Linked DNA regions of Actinokineospora baliensis. The protein of the gene in region 2 interacts with the protein of the main gene of each other region in a pairwise test. Links are inferred from orthologs where the notes say so. Each region holds a gene or a part of one and is shown on either strand. Other genes may lie near its edges.

Evidence for each region.
Region 1: the proteins of recA (region 2) and dprA interact in binary tests that used the Bacillus subtilis proteins (3 or more experiments, as listed by UniProt). The link is inferred for Actinokineospora baliensis from one-to-one orthologs.

What each region holds. Positions count from the first base shown.
Region 1 is NZ_JAFBCK010000001.1:3,239,583-3,242,854, reverse strand. Bases 307-3,269 are described here. They hold dprA (DNA-processing protein DprA), read right to left. Parts: upstream 2,368-3,269; coding sequence 1,246-2,367; downstream 307-1,245. Other genes in these bases: JOD54_RS15505 (YifB family Mg chelatase-like AAA ATPase), read right to left, coding at 2,979-3,269; JOD54_RS35050 (hypothetical protein), read left to right, coding at 1,031-1,162; JOD54_RS15520 (tyrosine recombinase XerC), read right to left, coding at 307-688. Also shown: more of JOD54_RS15520, read right to left, coding at 1-306; more of JOD54_RS15505, read right to left, coding at 3,270-3,272. UniProt on the Bacillus subtilis protein: Protein that helps load RecA onto ssDNA during transformation. Binds cooperatively to circular ssDNA, is able to bridge different segments of DNA. Favors the loading of RecA onto SsbA- or SsbB-coated ssDNA and formation of RecA-DNA filaments.
Region 2 is NZ_JAFBCK010000001.1:7,455,494-7,458,699, forward strand. Bases 37-2,933 are described here. They hold recA (recombinase RecA), read right to left. Parts: upstream 2,057-2,933; coding sequence 1,016-2,056; downstream 37-1,015. Other genes in these bases: JOD54_RS34905 (regulatory protein RecX), read right to left, coding at 37-326; JOD54_RS32800 (DUF3046 domain-containing protein), read right to left, coding at 2,226-2,420; JOD54_RS32805 (Hsp70 family protein), read right to left, coding at 2,589-2,933. Also shown: more of JOD54_RS34905, read right to left, coding at 1-36; more of JOD54_RS32805, read right to left, coding at 2,934-3,206. UniProt on the Bacillus subtilis protein: Multifunctional protein involved in homologous recombination, DNA repair and competence.

The DNA.
Region 1 (3,272 bases), 4.2 Mb from region 2 along the record:
GTGTCGCCGCTGAGTGACGAAGGCCGTGCGGAGCGAGGTCCGGTGCCCCCGGCACGGCGGTGGTCACCCCATGCACGATACGCCGTACGGCACTGGGGTGGAGCCTTCCGCCGCGAGTTCCCAGCAACAGTGCCCGGGGGGAATCGGCGCGGGCAAGTGACGGACGGCCCTGGTCGAGCCACAGGGCGACCGCGGTGGCGGCGGGTGCGCCGAACGGCACCACCCGTTGCCTGCCGCCCTTGCCGAGCACGGTGGCCAACCGCTCGCGCAGGTCGAGGTCGGTCACGTCGAGTCCGCACAGCTCGGAGACGCGAACCCCGGTCGCGTACAGCAGCTCGACCACGGCGTGATCACGCAGCGCGACCGGGTCCTGTTCGCGCGCGCCCGCCGCTGAGGCCAGCATCACGCCGTCGGCCTGGTCCTGGCGCAACACCGACGGCAGCACGCGCTGGCGCTTGGGCGCCACCAGTCGCGCCCCGGCGTCGGCCGACAGGTACCCCTCCCGGTGCGCCCACGCGGTGAAACCGCGCGCCCCCGCCGCGCGCCGCGCGAGCGTCGTCCGCCCGACCCCGGCGGCGTGCTGGGCGGCCAACCACGCGCGCAGGCCGGGCAACTCCACATCCACCCCGGCGAGCCCGGTCGCGCCCGCCCGCTCGCGAGCCCCGGCCGGGACGGGTACCTCGGTCATTGCCACGTCGTCGTCCAACGCCGGTCGGAGGGCGCCGGATTCCCCGGCGGCGGGGTCAGCGCTCGGATTCGGGTCGCCACAGTCACCATCGTCGTACGGAACGGAGTCGCCGTTTCCCGCCATCCTGGCAAGTTGCGCAATGGCACCCGCTGTGCCTGGTCGGTGACCACCCCCGCTGACCACCCCGTCCCCGGCATCCCCCGGCCGTCCCGCTTCGCCCAACGGTGGACTGAATTCACCCGATCGAGGGCCTGCGGGCGAGTCGATTCCGGCCAGGAAGCCCAAGAGGGACACCGCGTCCCCCAGGTAGGCGCGGACCGTGTGGGGGGAGTGCCCCCGTTCGTGCGTGAGATGCCGCTCGTACTGGACCAGGGCGGCGCGCACCGGCTCCGGCAGCCGATCCCGTACGGCGAGCAGGTCCGCCCGGGGGTTCTGCCCCCCTCGACCTCTGCCTGCTCGACCACCAGCACGTGACACCCCGCCACGCTGCGGCACGAGCCAGGCGTGGTCAAGCATCGCCACACCCCCCGCGCCCACGAACATCAACTCCGCATTCCTCAGGTGCCCAACCAGCCCTCCTCGGTGCGCCTGGCCAGGCCGACGAGTTCGAGCTCGGGGAGCAGGGCTCGGACCCGTTCCAGCGGGACGCCGCAGGCGCGGGCCAGGTGGTCGGGTGGTGCCGGGGACGAGCGGGACAGTGCGTCGTGCAGCTGGACCGCCTGCGGGGCCAGGCCGTCGGTCGGGCGCGGGGGCGAGGGCGCTCGCGGGTCGGCCACGTCGCCGATGGCGCCGACCGCCTCCAGGATGTCCGGGACGGAGGTGGCCAGGGTCGCGGTGCCGGAGCGGATCAGGTCGTGGCACCCCTGCGACATCGGCGAACTGACCGGCCCGGGGACCGCCAGCACGGGCTTGCCCAGCGCCGCGGCCGAAGCGGCGGTGTTGCGCGCCCCGCTGCGCCGACCGGCCTCGACCACGACCGTGCCGACGGCCAGCGCGGCGATCAGGCGGTTGCGCACCAGGAACCGGTACTTCGCCGGAGTCGTCCCCGGCGGGTACTCGCTGATCACGGCCCCCTGCTTCGCGACGTGGTTGAGCAACGTCGTGTGCGCCGCCGGGTAGCTGATGTCCGCCCCACAAGCCAGAACCGCGAGCGTTGTCCCCTGAGCCCCCAACGCCCCCCTGTGCGCCGCGCCGTCGATGCCGAAAGCCGCACCCGAGACCACGGTGACACCCCGTCCAGCCAGCTCATACGCGAACTCCGCCGCCGTGTGCTCCCCGTACGAGGTCGCCGCTCTAGCCCCAACGATCGCCGCCGACCGCCCCAGGACTTCATCGAGCTGGGCCGGCCCCCGAACCCACAACGCCAACGGCGGCGCCGCCCACCGAAGCCCCCGATCCCGCGCGTTCGCCAGGCACAGCAGCGGCCAAGCAGGCCACTCCTCATCCTCCGGCGTGACCAGCCGAATCCCAGCCGCAGCCGCCCGCTCCAAATCCGCCGCTGCGACCTCCACCCCCGCCCGCGCAGAGGTTTCGTCCAACACCGCCCGAGGAACCTCCCCGCGCCGAACCAACCCAGCCGCCTCCACCGGCCCGAGGTGCTCGACCAACACCCCCAACGCCCCCGCGGGCGGCTCCGCAACCCGGGACAAGTAGGCCCGAGCCAACCGAACCTCATCCACGGCCCCTCCCCCACTCCCCACGCACAACCCGCCTACGACCCACGACGAACTTCGCCCGCACTCCCCCGGATCTGGTCGGCACAACCCGCCACTCACCGGGAAGAAGGCGCGCGGGAACCACGACATGACTCATCACGAACTCCTTGGTTTCACACGAAATGACAATGATCAGAGCAGCCAGAAACAGGCTGATCCGGCTTGGACAGAGGAAATGGGCGACTATGCGATCACGGAACTCGAGCGCAGCGGCCACGTGATCGCGCGGTGGATCGGGGTGCTCCCACTAGGTCCGCCAAGATCGACGCCACTCACGGCGGCGGGCGGGCGGGTCAGGTGAGCTTTCGGTCGCGGAAGTCGAGGGCGGCCGTGACGTGGTCTCGGCTGGGCTGGGAGTGGTCGGCGAGCGGCGAGGCCACTCGCGGCGGAAGGTTTGGGCGGGCATGGCGGACTCCTGGGTGGGTGATCGGATCAGGTGAGCTTTCGATCACGGCTCAAGCGCAGCGGCGACGTGATCGCGCGGGGGTCGAGGCGCCCTGCAGATCCGCCAAGCTCCAGGCCACTCGCGGCCGAAGGCTGGGCGGAGCAGGGCGGGCTCCCGAGGGCAGGGCGGGTCAGGTGAGTTTTCGGTCGCGGAAGTCGAGGGCGGCGGTGACGTGGTCTCGGGTGGGTTGGGGGTGGCTGGCCAGGTCGGCGAGGGTCCAGGCGACTCGGAGGCAGCGGTCGGCGCCTCGGGCGGTCACTGCACCGGTGGACAGGGCTCGGTCCAGGAGGGCGGTGGTTTCCCTTGGCAGCGCGAACTCGCGGCGGAGGGCTGGGCCGGGGACTTCGGCGTTGGTGCGCCAGCCGTGGGGGGACCAGCGGTGGGTGGCTCTGGCTCTGGCCTCGGCCACCCGGGTTCGGACTGT
Region 2 (3,206 bases):
TCGACCAGCTCCGCGGCGCGCTCCTGCTCGGCGTCGGTGTCCACCGCCGCGACCGCCTCGGCCACGATCTCGTCGTCGACCCCCTTGCGGCGCAGCTCCGTCGCCAGCGCCCGCCGCCCCAGCCCGCGGTGGGTGTGCCGCGACCGCACCCAACTCTCGGCGAACGCGGCGTCGTTGATCAGCCCGGCCCGGTCGAACTTCCCGAGCACCACCTCGGCGACGTCATCGGGGATCTCCTTGCGCCGCAGCGCTTGCGCGAGCTCAACCCTGGTCCGGTCGCGGGCGGCCAGCAGCCGGTAGCAGATGTCCCGAGCCTTGGCGGCCACCTCATCCGGCGTGAGCTCCCGCTCCCGGCGACCCCGCCGACCAGCCCCCGCCTCCCCGTCCCCGGTGTCAGGCTCCGGCTCAGGACGGGGCACGGCCGACAACTCGGCCAGCTTCCGCCGCACCCGCTCCACTTCCCCGCCGGACTCCCGACGAGCGGCACCGGTGGGACCCTGGGTTTCTGGCGGCGCCTCAACGAGCTCCCTGGCGCCAGACGCGCCGGATCGGCCCCGCTCGGGGCGGGGTGCGGCTGGCAACTCGGCCAACTTCTGACGCACCCGCCCCACTTCCCCGCCAGACTCCCGAAGGGCGGCACCGGTGGGGTCCTGGGTTTCCGGCGGCGCCTCAACAGACTCCCCAGCGCCAGCTCGCCCCCGCTCGGGGCGAGCGGCTGGTTTCTGCCGCGCTCGCCCCACTTTTCCGGTGGAACCGCTGGGGTCCTGGTCCTCCGGCGACACCTCGGCGGGGGGATTCCTCTTGCGCCGCACGGGCTCGGACCCGGTGTCCTCAGTGGACCTCCGGGCCTTCGGGCGCGCAGCAGGCTGCTCCGCCCACCACTGCCCGTCCGCGACGGGCTCGGGTGGCTCGGTCGTGTCCGACCACCAGGTCCCCGGGGCGGTCTCGGCCGCCGCCCCGGGGTCGGGGTCGTGCCACCACCCGGTCCCCTCGGTCCGGGGGGTGTGCTCCGGCATCAGAACTCGACGGGGGCCGGGGCGGTCTCGTCGGCGTCGAGCTTGGCACCGATGCCGAGCTTCTCCTTGATCCGCTTCTCGATCTCGTCGGCCACGTCCGGGTTGTCCAGCAGGAACTTGCGGGCGTTCTCCTTGCCCTGGCCCAGCTGGTCGCCCTCGTAGGTGTACCAGGCGCCGGACTTGCGCAGGATGGCCTGGTCGACGCCCATGTCGATGAGCGAGCCCTCGCGGCTGACGCCCTTGCCGTAGAGGATGTCGAACTCGGCCTGCTTGAACGGCGGGGCGACCTTGTTCTTGACGACCTTGACCCTGGTGCGGTTGCCGACCGGCTCGCCGCCGTCCTTGAGGGTCTCGATCCGCCGGACGTCGAGGCGGACCGAGGCGTAGAACTTCAGCGCCTTGCCGCCGGTCGTGGTCTCCGGGGACCCGAACATCACGCCGATCTTCTCGCGCAGCTGGTTGATGAAGATCGCGGTGGTGCCGGAGTTGTTCATCGCGCCGGTCATCTTGCGCAGCGCCTGGCTCATCAGCCTGGCCTGCAGGCCGACGTGGTTGTCGCCCATCTCGCCCTCGATCTCGGCGCGCGGCACCAGGGCGGCGACCGAGTCGATGACGATGATGTCGAGCGCACCGGAGCGGATCAGCATGTCCGCGATCTCCAGCGCCTGCTCACCGGTGTCTGGCTGCGACACCAGCAGCGCGTCGGTGTCGACGCCGAGCGCCTTGGCGTACTCGGGGTCGAGCGCGTGCTCGGCGTCGATGAACGCCGCGATGCCGCCCGCGCGCTGGGCGTTGGCCACCGCGTGCAGTGCGACGGTGGTCTTACCGGACGATTCCGGGCCGTAGATCTCCACGACCCTGCCGCGCGGCAGGCCACCGATGCCGAGGGCGACGTCGAGGGCGATGGCGCCGGTCGGGATGACGGCGATCGGGGCGCGGCCCTCCTCGCCGAGGCGCATCACCGATCCCTTGCCGAAGTTCTTGTCGATCTGGGCCAGGGCGAGCTCAAGCGCCTTGTCCCGGTCGGGTGCTGCTGGCATCTTCGATCCACCTCGGGTCTGTTTCGTGCTCACGCCGAGCACGCTACGGGCAGGGACCGACGATTGTCGGCGGGCACCGCCGGTCTGTGGACAAACGGGGCCGTTGTGGATGGGAGAGTAGCGAACACCTGTTCGACCCCGCGGACCGACACGCCGGAGCCCCGGCCGCTCAGCGCCGTTCGGGTGGTACCTCGAAGACCTCGCAGACGACCCGCCAGATCTCCTTCGCCGGGATCCCGGCGTCAAGCGCCTGCTCGACGGTGCGGCCGCCGAGGGCGCCGAAAACGTGGTCGTGGGCGATGGTCTCGGCCAGCGGGGCGCCGAACTCGTCGGCGAGCAGGGCACGGAAAGCGGTGATGCGCATCGCCACGCAGTCTAGGCGCAGGGCACAATCGGGGGTGTGGCCATCGAACCGCCGTCCGCGCTGGAGAGCACGCTGATCGACATCGCCGTCATCGGCGGGCTGGTCGCGGCGATCGTCTTCGGGATACTGGCGCTGCGCAACCGGCGGCGCTAGCACTGGGTCGGGCCACTAGGTACCCGGCTGGACCTCGGCGGTGAAGAAGTCGGCGAGGGTGTCCGGCGTGAGGTCGCGGGCCCCGGTGCGCGAGACCCATCCGACGAGCGGACGATCGGCGACGGTGAAGACGAGGACCCCGGCACCGTCCTTGACCCCTGCGCGGTAGCTGCCGCCGAGTCCGTTGCCGCGCCAGTCCGCGACGACGTGATCACTGCCGGTCATCGCGTTGAGCTCGGTGGTGAACAGCTCCTGGACCTCTTCACGCGAACCGAGTTGGGCGTAGTTGACGGTGTAGGACCGCGGCAGGGTGCAGGTGACGTCCGCGGGTGACTCCGCCGTCTTGCACTGCCCGTCCGCGACGTCACCGGCGAGTTGGCGCAGGCAGGCGGTGAAGCCCTGGGAGTCCTTGGCGCCCTTGGTCTGGCACGAGTCCGCGCTCGGCAGGTCGTCGCGCGGCAGCAGGAAGAACACCCCGGCGGCGACGGCGAGCGCGACGACCACGGCGGCGGAGATCAGCAGCGGCAGCCTGGACCGCTTCGGCGGCGGTGGCGCCACCGGTCGCTGCGGGACCGGGAAGTTGACCTGGAGCGGTCCCGTGTAGGTCGGCTGGTGCTGGCCCGGGTCGACCGT